4 regions of the Roseibium porphyridii genome follow, and region 2 is predicted to be linked to each of the others. Evidence: predicted binding sites of a transcription regulator. Region 2 holds the regulator's gene; each other region holds the start of a gene.
The links. Region 2 encodes LexA, which represses DNA repair genes until DNA is damaged. Its sites were predicted from a motif close to TGTTCNNNNTGTGTTCNG; they were not measured.

Region 1 (3,167 bases), 690 kb from region 2:
CAATAACCGGGACGCCCTTGGTCTCCAGCACTTCCAGCGTCTTTGGAATGTCCAGAAGAGCCTTTGCACCTGCTGAGACAACACATACGGGTGTGCGTCCAAGCTCATCGAGATCCGCCGACACGTCGAAGGTTGTTTCCGCGCCCTTGTGAACACCACCAATACCGCCGGTCGCGAATACTTTCAGACCGGCAACATGCGCTGCCATCATCGTCGCAGCAACGGTCGTCGCGCCATAGAGGCCGGTGCTGAGCGCAAATGTGAGATCTGCGCGCGAACACTTCATCACGTCTTTGGCTTGCGCCAGGCGATCCAGGTCGCTGTCGGACAGGCCGATCATGATCTTGCCGTCCATCAGTGCGATGGTAGCCGGGACTGCGCCTTCGGCACGAATGTCGGCTTCGACCAACCGAGCCGTTTCGACATTTTTGGGAAAGGGCATCCCGTGCGTGATAATCGTGGATTCCAGAGCAACGATCGGTTTGTTGCTGGCAAGGGCATCCCGGACCTCCGCGCTGTAGACAAGCAGGTCTTTGACTGAGGTGTTAACGTCTGGGCGTGTCACGGAAGTGGCCTCTTGCTGTTTTCGCGGGCGCAGAGCCCTTTTTGTTGTTCGCCGCTCTTATAGGCCCGCACCGATTGCGCGCCAAGTGGGTGGTTTGTCCATTTGGTCAAAAATCTACCAGTGTTTCCCAGGAAAGCGATTCAGCCAACGCGCCAGTGCTTGCAAGGGTCAAGGTGGCTGCCTTCAGGCCAAACGTCACTGCCTCTTCAAGAGCATGTCCCTTGGAAATTGCGGCCAGGCTGGCGGCCGTCAGCGCATCGCCTGCGCCAGTTACATCGGTGACATCCGTTTTTGCCGGTGCAAGTCTGGTAATCAAACCCTTGTTTGAAACCGTAATGCTGGCAGGTCCGTCTGTCAGGACGAAGGATTTCAAACCGGCCTCAACGAGGGCGGAAGAAGTTTCATCCGGATCTGTCGAGATTGGCAATCCGGTCAACGCAGCGGCTTCTCCACGATTGAGGAACAGACAATCAAGGCGAGAGAGCAGGGGGGTCAGTCGCTGGGACTTGGCATTCGAAACCGCATTGGCCATCAGCATGCCCGTCTGGATTTGTGAGGCCAGCGACACAAGCATTTGAGTGGGCAGATTCGCGTCGAGAAACCAGATTGTCCGGTCGTCTGAAATTGCCGCCAGGCGATCAACGATGTCGGCGAAGAGATCGACCGGAGCTTCGGAGAGAATACGGTCATCAACACAGGCGGCCTTCAGCGAACCGTCCGGATCATGGAGTGCCAGATACTGCCCGGTTGAAAATCCCGATCTGTCGACGGTGAAGAGTTTGATCCCTTCGTCACTCAATTGCGCCTTGAGGAGTTGGGCGGGAGCGTCGTCGCCGACAGTTCCGATAAGCTTGGTCTGAACACCCAGTTTTGCAAGATTACGGGCGACATTGGTTGCCACTCCGCCGGGCTTTGCGTGAAAGCGGGCCGGGGTGGACGTTTCGGGCCGGATCGCTTCAGCTCCGTGCGCAATCGTATCGTAGTGAATTGCACCAAGTGCAATAACAGTGCTTTCGGAGGACGAGGACACGCCGGATTACTTCTCCAGAGATCGGCCGGGATGGCGGGTGATGAGACACTGGACAAGCGGGCTAACAGATCGAACCTGATGCGGCAACTCCTGGCCGCAGGATCAATTGATTCTCCAGGCTCAAGGGCTCACAGCAGCGGGAACTGAAATAGTTACGTAGCGTTAGTTTTAAAGGCCGTCATGAGAACATATTGGAAACAAACATGCATTTCTGTTTTAATACCAATCGGTTTCGCCGACTTGTCAAGTGAGAACAAAAAGTGTACAAAGCTCTCATTGAAACGGCACGTCCATCGTGGAATAAGGAGCGTGAACCATGTCACAAAGTACACTTCGTCTCGTAGAAAGCAGCCAGATGGATAAGACAAAAGCGCTGGATGCAGCGCTGAGCCAGATCGAAAGAGCCTTTGGTAAAGGCTCCATCATGCGTATGGGTCAGAGGCAAGCTGTCGAGATACAGTCTGTCTCAACCGGGTCGCTCGGTTTGGATATCGCGCTGGGTATTGGCGGGCTGCCGCGTGGACGTATCGTTGAGATCTATGGTCCGGAATCGTCCGGTAAGACCACGCTTGCACTTCACACAGTTGCCGAGGCCCAGAAGAACGGCGGCATTTGTGCCTTCGTTGATGCAGAGCACGCGCTGGATCCTGTTTATGCCCGCAAGCTCGGTGTCGATATCGACAACCTTTTGATCTCCCAGCCAGACGCTGGTGAGCAGGCGCTTGAGATCTGCGACACGCTTGTCCGTTCCGGGGCAATTGATGTTCTGGTCATCGACTCCGTTGCAGCTCTGACCCCCAAGGCAGAGCTGGAAGGGGAAATGGGTGACAGTCTTCCGGGCATGCAAGCGCGCCTGATGAGCCAGGCGCTTCGCAAGCTGACAGCATCGATTTCCAAGTCGAACTGCATGGTTATCTTCATCAACCAGATCCGGATGAAGATCGGTGTCATGTTCGGCTCGCCCGAGACAACGACGGGCGGTAATGCATTGAAATTCTATTCCTCGGTTCGTCTTGATATCCGTCGCATCGGCGCAATCAAGGATCGGGACGAGGTGGTCGGAAACCAGACGCGCGTCAAGGTGGTCAAGAACAAGCTTGCGCCTCCTTTCCGGCAGGTTGAGTTCGATATCGTCTATGGTGAAGGTGTTTCCAAAACCGGTGAACTGATCGACCTTGGTGTTAAAGGCAATATTGTCGAAAAGTCCGGGGCCTGGTTCTCCTATAACAGTCAGCGGCTTGGCCAGGGCCGTGAAAATGCCAAACAGTTTCTGAAGGATAATCCGGAGATTGCTGACGAGATTGAATTGGCAATTCGCCAGAATGCGGGACTTATCGCAGAAGCAATCATCGACCCGGAAGGCGGTGCAGAAGAAGACGAGGATTGAGTTTCCTTTCCTCTGCTCCCTGAAGCCTTTCGCAGTCGGGACTATGTCTGATAAGCAAAATGTGGAACCCCTCCTTGACGAACAAGGAGGGGTTTTGTTGTTTCGTCGTTGCATTTGCCTTCAGCACGGTCAGAAGATTTCCGGTCGCGACGTTCAAATCCGCCGGTTCTCAGAGCGTGCGTCCT
Region 2 (3,167 bases):
AAGCAATGGCGCTGGTTCAGAACCTGCGCGAACGCATTGCGAACAAGATCAGAACTGTTTTGGGACAGTGGCCGGAAACTGCCCTTGTCGTCGCTCTCCTTGTCGGGGATCGAAGCGGTATAACAGAAGCGCAAGAGGAAGCGCTTCGTGCCGCGGGATTGGCTCACATCCTGGCAATATCCGGTCTGCATATGGCTCTTTTCGCAGGTGGTGCATTCGGAGCTGTTTTGTTGTTGCTCTCGCTGTTTCAGCCGCTTGCACTCAGATGGCCCATTCACAAGTGGGCGGCGGCTACAGCGCTTTGCGCTGCAGTTGGCTACTTGCTCATATCTGGTGCTGCCGTAGCCACTCAACGCTCGTTTGTGATGATTGGACTGGTCTTTCTTGGCGTTTTGGTCGGCCGGCGTGGTTTGACGCTTAGAAGCGTTGCCCTTGCCGGGTTTCTGCTTCTGCTTGTTTCACCAGAGCGTTTGTTCTTTCCCGGTTTCCAAATGTCCTTCTCCGCCGTGATTTGTCTTGTCGCCGTCTATGAGCTTTGGCGTAACCGAGCTAAGGGCAGCTGGAAGAAAAAGCCTCATTCTGCACTGTTGCCACGGGTCTTTGGCTCATTGGGAAAGTGGTCATTCGGTTTGCTCGTTACGGCTGTCGTCGCCGGTCTTGCAACTGGGATTGTCGGTGCGCATCATTTTGGCCGGATTGCTCCCTATGGTGTCGTTGGCAACATGCTTGGAATGCCTGTTTTTTCGTTGCTGGTGATGCCAATGGGGGTTCTGGCACTCATCTTGATGCCATTCGGACTGGCCGCGTTGCCCCTCGCCATAATGTCTCTTGGCATTTCCTGGTTGCTGGACATTTCCGAATTTACTGCAGCTTTGGGAGGTGATACCGGGACCATCGGTAACCTCTCTGCGTTGCCTACTTTGTTTTTGATGAGTGCGCTATTTCTGGTTCTTCTGGTGCCCGGACGTTTGCGCTTGCTGTCGGCAGTGCCATGTGTCGTTGCAATGCTCTTAATTTTCCAGTCACGACCCCCTGATGTTCAAATCGCATCCTCCGGTTCGCGAGTTGCAGCTCGCGACGACAACGGTCAGCTGAACTTATCAAGCACCCGTTCTTCTTTTGCGTCAGAGCTCTGGCTTCAGAAGGAAGGAGTATTCAATGCCACGATTAAATCGCGCAAGATGAAATCGTCTCAACGGAGCTGTGATCAGGCTGGATGTGTGATCAAAGCACATGCACCAGTTCTTATGTTCGTAAACGGTCAACGCGCCGAAACGTCTGTTTCAATAGCGTTCCCCAGACAAACGGAAGCTCTGTATCAGGATTGTCAATTCGCCGATTTGATCGTGACCGATCTAATCGTTCCAGATGATTGCCCTGCAGCGATTGTCATTGATGCAGAAACGAGAAGCAGGCGAGGGGCGGTGTCCATCTGGCTGTCAGTGCAGCCAAACGCGGGCGCCGATACTGTGCCAAGAGGACAGAAGCTTATCACTGAAACTGGTCGTCAAAAAAACGACGAGCTCGGCAAATTTGGCGCTCAAACCGTCACCACAGTCATCTCTAAAATACGTTTCGCTATACCAGAGACGCCGAGACCCTGGCACCATCCGGGAGAAATGACGCGCGCAATTCTGACATCAAAAAGCAAGTGAATCCGTTAGGAACGACCTGCTGATCTAGTACTGGCGAAACAAAGCAACAAGACGCCCTTGAACACGAACACGCCCCGGTCCGAAAATGCGTGTTTCATAGGCTGGATTTGCAGCTTCGAGCGCAATGGACGCACCTTTTTTGCGAAGCCGTTTCAGTGTTGCTTCCTCATCGTCCACCAGAGCAACGACTATGTCGCCACTGTCAGCTGAATCTGTCCGACGGATAAGGACCGTGTCCCCATCAAGAATGCCGGCTTCAATCATGGAGTCACCGCGCACTTCCAGCGCGTAGTGTTCTCCCTTGCCGAGGAGTTCCTGTGGGACGGTAATTGAATGACTGTGGGTCTGAATTGCCTCGATCGGAACACCAGCTGCGATCCGACCCATTACCGGGATTTCTGCGCCGGCAGCATCGGGGACAGATGAGGATGGGGGAGACTTGGAAGCTACATCCTTGCCCAATGAGCCCTCGATGACTTCGGGTGAGAAACTTCCACGTGGTCGTGGAGCCCCCAGGCCAGGAGCAATTGAGTCGGGAAGGCGGACGACTTCCATTGCACGCGCCCTGTTTGGCAAGCGACGAATAAAGCCGCGTTCCTCAAGGGCCGTAATGAGCCGATGGATACCAGACTTGGAACGCAGGTCCAGAGCGTCCTTCATTTCATCGAAGGACGGTGGGACGCCAGTTTCCTTCAGTCTTTCATGAATGAACATGAGCAGTTCGTACTGCTTGCGCGTCAACATAACGGTTACCCCTGACCAAGAATCGGGCTGGTACAAATCGAGAACACTCTAGCTGTTCCTATTGTGTTCTGCAAGAGTAAATGTTCTCTTACTGTTCTGTTGCCGTTGACCCTGGCCAAAAGAGAGCAGGAGCAGCTTGCATCTTGGGGATTGGGCTCAGTCCGCGGAAATTAGCAGCAATTCACATGTTACGAGGGTCGGGCATTTACCGGGTTGCAAGGCACCTTGATGGAGATTTCCGTTGAGGTCGACGGCGCGTATCTGAACCTGTTGGCCGTCATGGAGTTGGCGCCCACTTCCTGAGCGCAACAGGATTTCAGAGATGAGGCCTTTCATGGGTGGCGACGATCTGAATTCTGCACCTGCGAGACTGCCCAGACCAACAACCTTGAAGGTGTTGGCCTCAATCTTCGATGCGAGGCCGCAAATACTGTCGTGAAGATCCTCAAAAGGTGCCAAGGTCGTGATCAGAGCGTTGGTTGGTGGGGCGTGCGTGTCGGTGCTCTGAGATGGCTTTACCCGGAACAGCGTAAACTCTGTTTCAGGATCGTATTCGGCCTCGAACCCAGCTCCAATTAAGCCAAAGCCGGTCAGGTCCGAATTTCCCGCAAGCGATACGCTTTGCGGGAGCAGGTGTCCGAGATGAGCGTTTCCATTTTCCTGCCAATAGGCGTGAATGTGCGCAAACCATTGGCCGTCCCTGCGACCAAGAATAGCAACGGCTTCGACAAGTGTTGCCCCTTCTGAAACTCGGGTGTCGCTATACCA
Region 3 (3,167 bases), 2.4 Mb from region 2:
CGTCGAGATATGGAGCCGGTGCCCGCTCGACGACTTTCTGATGCCTGCGCTGAATGGAACAGTCGCGCTCAAACAGATGCACAACGGTTTCGCCATCGCCGAGGATCTGAACCTCCACGTGCCGGGCGCGCTGAACCAGCTTTTCAAGATAGATCTCGTCCTTGCCGAAAGCAGCCTTCGCTTCGCGCTTTGCGGCCAGAACTTCCTTTTCCAGTGTGGCTTCGTCAGGGATCACCCTCATCCCGCGGCCACCACCGCCCCAGGAGGCTTTCAACATGACCGGATAGCCGATGTCTTGTGCCTGCCGCCGGATTTCATCAATTTCATCTGGCAGCGGATCGGTTGCTGGCATGACGGGGACACCAGCTTCAATTGCAAGGTTCCGCGCAGCGACCTTGTTGCCCAATCGGCGCATAGTGTCGGATTTGGGGCCTATGAAGGTAATTCCGGCGGCTTCACAGGCGTCAACGAATTCAGGGCTCTCGGAAAGAAGACCATATCCGGGATGAATCGCATCGGCCCCGGAATGTTTGGCAACACGTATGATCTCGTCGATGGACAGGTAAGCCTCGATGGGGCCAAGCCCCTTTCCGACCTGGTAGGCTTCGTCAGCCTTGAATCGGTGCAGCGCCAACTTGTCCTGTTCCGCATAGATCGCGACGGTTTTCAGACCAAGCTCATTGGCCGCCCGAAACACCCGGATTGCAATCTCGGATCTGTTCGCAACGAGAATTTTTGCAATTGCCAAACGCCCTCTCCCCTAACTTTGAGACAAAATTCAGCCACTTTCGGCAAGATTTCTACTTTGGTAGGAGGCGCTTGAAAAGGGGCAGAAGGTATGTCCTTTTTTTAAGCCGGAGAATTTTTTTGCGCCTGCACCGCTAACCTATAGAAAATGAACACTAATCCGGCCTAAGTCTTCGACGGATTACCGCTTTCGAAAAATTTGCAGTGCAGCAAAACGGCAGCATTTTTCCTGCAATTGCAAAAATTTTGAGCGAACTTTTCGACTCTGAACCAAATTGAGACACTGTTCTGAACACCTTGTTGACTGCCTTTCGTTGGCACTCTGGAAACCGGTTCAAAGATCCGCACTGCCAGATGCCGACCCACCAAATCTGGTACGAACAAACCCGAAACTTGTCTGAATCAGCGATTCGTCCAGGCTTCGTTCACCCTGTGTCCAAAGGTAAACGGACAAGCCTCTAAGGTTATTCCCGCGATTTTCAGAATTTTAACACTTGACAATGACTCGACCCAAACTGCGCTCATCTGTAGATTTTGACTCAAGCTATTGGCCAGATTCAGGATTTTGTGCCCAAGACGACACTGCAGGCTACATGTCGTAGGGAACAAATCCTGAATCAGAAAGAGTCCGCGATTCGGTTTCGGTTTGTTCCAGAGTCGTTCTCCACAATTATTTTTCGATTGAAAAAAGAGGCGTTTTTGACCATTTGGATAGGGACACAACGCGCGACGGCGTGCTAGATACGCTCCACCATATCTAGGGCCCGTTCCAATGGCGTTCTTTCAGAGCGCCTTGCAAAAGAAAGCCAACCAAAACCACTTTCATGCCACGTCCCCAAACACTGCCGCTGCCGCCGCAAGCCCGGTCCCGTACTGTCACGGCCGTGCTCGGACCGACAAACACCGGCAAGACTCACCTCGCGATCGAACGCATGCTGGCGCAGTCTTCAGGCCTGATCGGCCTGCCCTTGCGCCTGCTTGCGCGGGAAGTCTACGGACGGGTGGCAGACCGGGCGGGCAAAGAAGCCGTCGCTTTGGTCACTGGTGAAGAAAAGATCATTCCGGACAATCCGCGGTTCTGGGTCTCGACAGTCGAGGCAATGCCGCTGGACCTCAAAACCGAGTTCGTCGCGATTGACGAAGTTCAGCTCGCTGGAAATCTGGATCGTGGGCACGTTTTTACCGACCGCATCCTGAATTTGCGGGGCATGTCGGAAACCCTGTTGCTTGGCTCGGCGACAGCGCGGCCGCTGCTGGAAAGGCTTCTGCCCGGCCTGAATGTCGTGACCCGGCCTCGCATGTCCATTCTGGGATATGCGGGTTCAAAAAAGGTGTCCCGTCTGCCCGCTCGCTCGGCGATCGTCGCGTTTTCCTCCGATGAGGTCTATTCGATTGCCGAACTCATCCGCCGGCAACGTGGCGGCGCCGCTGTCGTCCTTGGCTCACTGAGCCCGAGAACCCGGAATGCGCAGGTCGACCTGTTCCAGAATGGTGATGTCGACCACCTCGTCGCCACGGATGCCATTGGCATGGGCCTCAACCTCGACGTCCACCACATCGCCTTTGCAGGCAACAGAAAATATGACGGCTATCAGTATCGGCAGTTGACTGCATCCGAGATGGGTCAGATTGCCGGACGCGCCGGAAGACACACCAAAGACGGCACGTTCGGTGTCACCGGGCGGGTCGACCCGTTACATGACGAACTCGTCGAACAAATTGAAAGTCATCAGTTTGACAGCCTGAAAGTGCTGCAATGGCGCAACAGTTCTCTGGATTTTTCTTCCAGCGGCTCGCTTCGAAAAAGCCTGGATGCAGTGCCGAAAGAAGAGGGTCTCGCTAGGGCACCCACAGGCGATGACATCACAGCTCTTGAACATTTATTGCGCGACGCCGCAATATCTGACATGGCAAAAGGCGAAAAAGCGGTCGAATTGTTATGGGATGTGTGTCAGGTCCCGGATTATCGCAAGATTGCACCCGCGAACCATGCCGACCTGCTGAACACCATTTACAGCCATTTGATGCGTCATGATGTCATTGCTGACGATTGGTTCACGCGTCAATTGGCCTTCGCAGACCGCACAGATGGTGATATCGACACACTCGCAAACCGGATTGCTCACATCCGGACCTGGACATATGTCGCGAACCGCCCTGATTGGCTGGCCGATCCGGCTCATTGGCAAGGTGTGGCAAGCGGCATAGAAGACAAATTATCTGACGCCCTTCACGAGCGGCTGACACAGCGTTTCGTGGATCGGCGGACAAGTGTATTGATGCGACGTTTGAGAGAGAACGCAATGCTGGAAGCAGAAATTACATCGAGTGGCGATGTGCTCGTTGAAGGTCAGCACATCGGAAATCTGCTTGGCTTCCGCTTTGCCCCCGATGCGGCTGCCGAGGGACCGGATGGAAAG
Region 4 (3,167 bases), 290 kb from region 2:
TTATGACACCGAAGTTGAAGGAAACGGACAAGCAGCCGACGCGGTCGCTACCGTTGTCGAACCGGAAGCACTCTTAACACCGGTTTATTGAGACGGAACCTGCTGTGAGGCCAGGATGTCCGGTCGGTTTTGTTCGATCCATCCATCAGCTAGCGAACGCGCTTGCTGGCGCACGGTTTCGGGAGAGACCGCGAAATATTGTTCGTGCATCGCGTTGATCCAGCTCGCATCGACACCAGAGGCCTGCGCGCGCGCGACTGTCATCCACATCAACCCGCGCGCCTTCTTCTTTTCGGAGTTGCCGATCTCGTAGAGTGTCTCGCCCAGGCGTGCCTGAGCTCCAACATGTCCTTTGAGGGCTGCCAGATTGTACCAACGCACGGCCATGCGGCTGTTGTTGTTCTGGTACATCCGTCCAAGCTCGTACTGAGCGGCCGCGTCACCAAAATAGGAGGCTGCGTGAGTAAAAATCTGACGTGCACGGCTTTCACTTTGTGGAACCGCACCGTCAATTCCGGTCAGATAATATGACCCGAGTGCCACAAACGCGCTGGAAACAAACGGCGCATCAGGCGCGTCCGGCCGATCATCACCATGTTCGCGAACGATCTGGCTGTAGTACTCAAACGCCTTCAGGTCGTCTTCTTTGACGCCGTCGCCCTTGGAGTACATTTCGCCAAGTTTCCACGCTGCCATAGGCTGACCGTTTTCCGCAGCGTATTGCAGAGAGCTGAGCGCTGCAGCTTTGTCACCGGAATAGTATTGACGCGCTCCAGCGCGCAAAGCTTCGCTGGGAGAAAGATCTTGCGGACCAATGGTTCTCGGGGCGGCCGGCTGTCCATCAAACGCCAGCGCCTCACCTGCCATGCCCGCAATCATCAACGCACCGAGCACAGTTCCGGTTTTTCCTAGGCGTTGAATCAATGAGCTCTTCTTTTGCATCCCATTCACACTATTATCCGCCGGACAGAATTTATTTTTCCGACGGACGGTCTTGTTTTTTATCCGCGCCATGCGCATTTGATTTCACTGTGTCCTGTCGAGCAGTACTCGCCGGACCCTGTTTTTTGATATGGCCAAAAATGGCCAATCATTTCGGCCTAAGTTGGGCCGTTTGCCGCCCAAATAAGACCATTTGCAGATTATTTGTGTCCCAATCCGCCTCACTGCCGTCAAGAAGTACAACCGGCTTGTGGACTGATAATAACGCAACGGTTGAATGGCAAACATGGCCGAACATGGGCAATGCCTTCATTCGAGCATTCCCGTCGCCACTCTCTATTCAACTGTTGCGAAATTGGCACAATTTCAGCTTACACCCCATCCCTCACGTGGAACGATAATGCGCACAGTCTGGTTGATGATGTGTTTCCAGCGTGCGAAATGCCATGCGCAGCTGTTGAAAACGGGGGCTTTTGGCCTAATCGCCTTGCCGTTCTATGTTTGTCCTTCAAACTGGAAACCGATTCGGTGTAGGTAAAGCCCGCTAAGACCCGGACGATGAAGATCTAAAACCAATCAGGCGATATGGAATGAGTGCGAAAGACGATTTATTTGCCGGCAATGCCGCAGTTTCTACTCCTGTGGAGCAGGAAACGCCATCTCGCGCACCACAGAAACCTCGCTCCATGCCTGCGGTTACCGCCGTTTCCGATGACTATTCTGCAGCTGACATTGAAGTTCTTGAAGGTCTGGAACCGGTTCGCCGTCGGCCAGGCATGTATATCGGCGGGACCGATGAAAAGGCACTGCATCACCTATTCGCTGAGGTGATCGACAATTCCATGGATGAAGCGGTCGCCGGGCACGCAACATGGATCGATGTAACGCTTGCGGACGACGGCTATCTGACGATTACGGACAATGGTCGTGGCATCCCCGTCGACCCTCATCCGAAATTCAAGGACAAGTCCGCGCTGGAAGTCATCATGACAACGCTGCACGCGGGCGGAAAATTCGACAGTAAGGTCTACGAAACCTCCGGCGGCCTCCATGGTGTCGGTATTTCAGTCGTCAACGCCTTGTCTGAAGAACTGGTCGTTGAAGTTGCCCGCAGCCGTAAGCTTTACCGCCAGACCTTTCGCCGTGGTAAGGCGGATGGTCCTCTGGAACTGGTGGGCGACACCCAGAACCGCCGTGGAACACAAGTACGCTTCAAACCCGACGACCAGATTTTCGGAAAAGGTGCAAAATTCCAACCGGCGCGCTTGCTCAAGATGGCGCGGTCGAAGGCCTATCTGTTCGGCGGCGTAGAGATCCGCTGGCACTGTGCGCCAAACCTCTTGTCCGACAAGGATGAAACGCCTGCAGAAGCTGTTTTCCACTTTCCAGGTGGTTTGAAGGACTTTCTCGCCGAACGGCTGACCAAAGAACGCAGGGTCGTTGATGAGGTCTTCGCCGGACGAACAGACAATGCTGGCAAACATGGTTCGGTGGAATGGGCTGTCAGCTGGTTTGCCGGCGACGGGTTCGTCAATTCCTATTGTAATACGGTACCGACACCGGAAGGCGGAACGCACGAGGCGGGCTTCCGCTATGCACTGCTTCGTGGATTAAAAGCCTACGGTGAGCTGACCAACAACAAAAAAGCGTCCATCATCACCGGCGACGACGTGCTCACCTCCGCCGGCGGAATGCTCTCCGTATTCATCCGCGAACCTGAGTTTGTCGGCCAAACCAAAGACAAGCTCGCGACCAATGAGGCAACTCGAATAGCAGAAGCGGCCGTGCGAGATGCGTTTGACCATTGGCTGACCGCATCGCCCAATCAGGCCAACAAACTGCTTGAGTGGGTTATCGATCGCGCGGAGGAGCGGCTTCGTCGCCGGCAGGAGAAAGACGTCGCGCGTAAAACCGCCGTCCGAAAACTCCGGCTTCCTGGCAAACTTGCCGACTGTTCAGCCAACCAGGCAGATGGCACCGAACTCTTTATTGTCGAGGGTGACTCGGCGGGTGGTTCTGCAAAGCAGGCGCGCAACAGATCCAACCAGGCCGTATTGCCGCTGCGCGGAAAAATTCTGAACGTCGCCAACGCTGGTCGCGACAAACTCGTTGCCAATCAGCAACTGGCGGATCTTATTCAAGCACTTGGATGCGGCAGCAGATCTCAGTATCGCGAGACCGATCTTCGATACGAGAAGATCGTAATCATGACAGATGCCGATGTG

Region 1: recA (recombinase RecA) is a predicted target of LexA. The motif match lies at 1,778-1,795, and genes of this name have one in related genera.
Region 3: K1718_RS03270 (helicase-related protein) is a predicted target of LexA. The motif match lies at 1,395-1,412, and genes of this name have one in related genera.
Region 4: parE (DNA topoisomerase IV subunit B) is a predicted target of LexA. The motif match lies at 1,434-1,451, and genes of this name have one in related genera.

What each region holds. Positions count from the first base shown of each region.
Region 1 is NZ_CP120863.1:2,426,317-2,429,483, forward strand. It holds gene K1718_RS11320 (pseudouridine-5'-phosphate glycosidase) at 1-565, opposite strand, end outside; gene K1718_RS11325 (PfkB family carbohydrate kinase) at 672-1,595, opposite strand; gene recA (recombinase RecA) at 1,912-2,982, shown strand.
Region 2 is NZ_CP120863.1:3,115,869-3,119,035, forward strand. It holds gene K1718_RS14595 (ComEC/Rec2 family competence protein) at 1-1,655, shown strand, start outside; gene lexA (transcriptional repressor LexA) at 1,680-2,399, opposite strand; gene K1718_RS14605 (PPC domain-containing DNA-binding protein) at 2,556-3,167, opposite strand, start outside.
Region 3 is NZ_CP120863.1:677,333-680,499, reverse strand. It holds gene pyc (pyruvate carboxylase) at 1-748, opposite strand, end outside; gene K1718_RS03270 (helicase-related protein) at 1,572-3,167, shown strand, end outside.
Region 4 is NZ_CP120863.1:3,403,717-3,406,883, forward strand. It holds gene K1718_RS15835 (hypothetical protein) at 1-91, shown strand, start outside; gene K1718_RS15840 (tetratricopeptide repeat protein) at 85-924, opposite strand; gene parE (DNA topoisomerase IV subunit B) at 1,533-3,167, shown strand, end outside.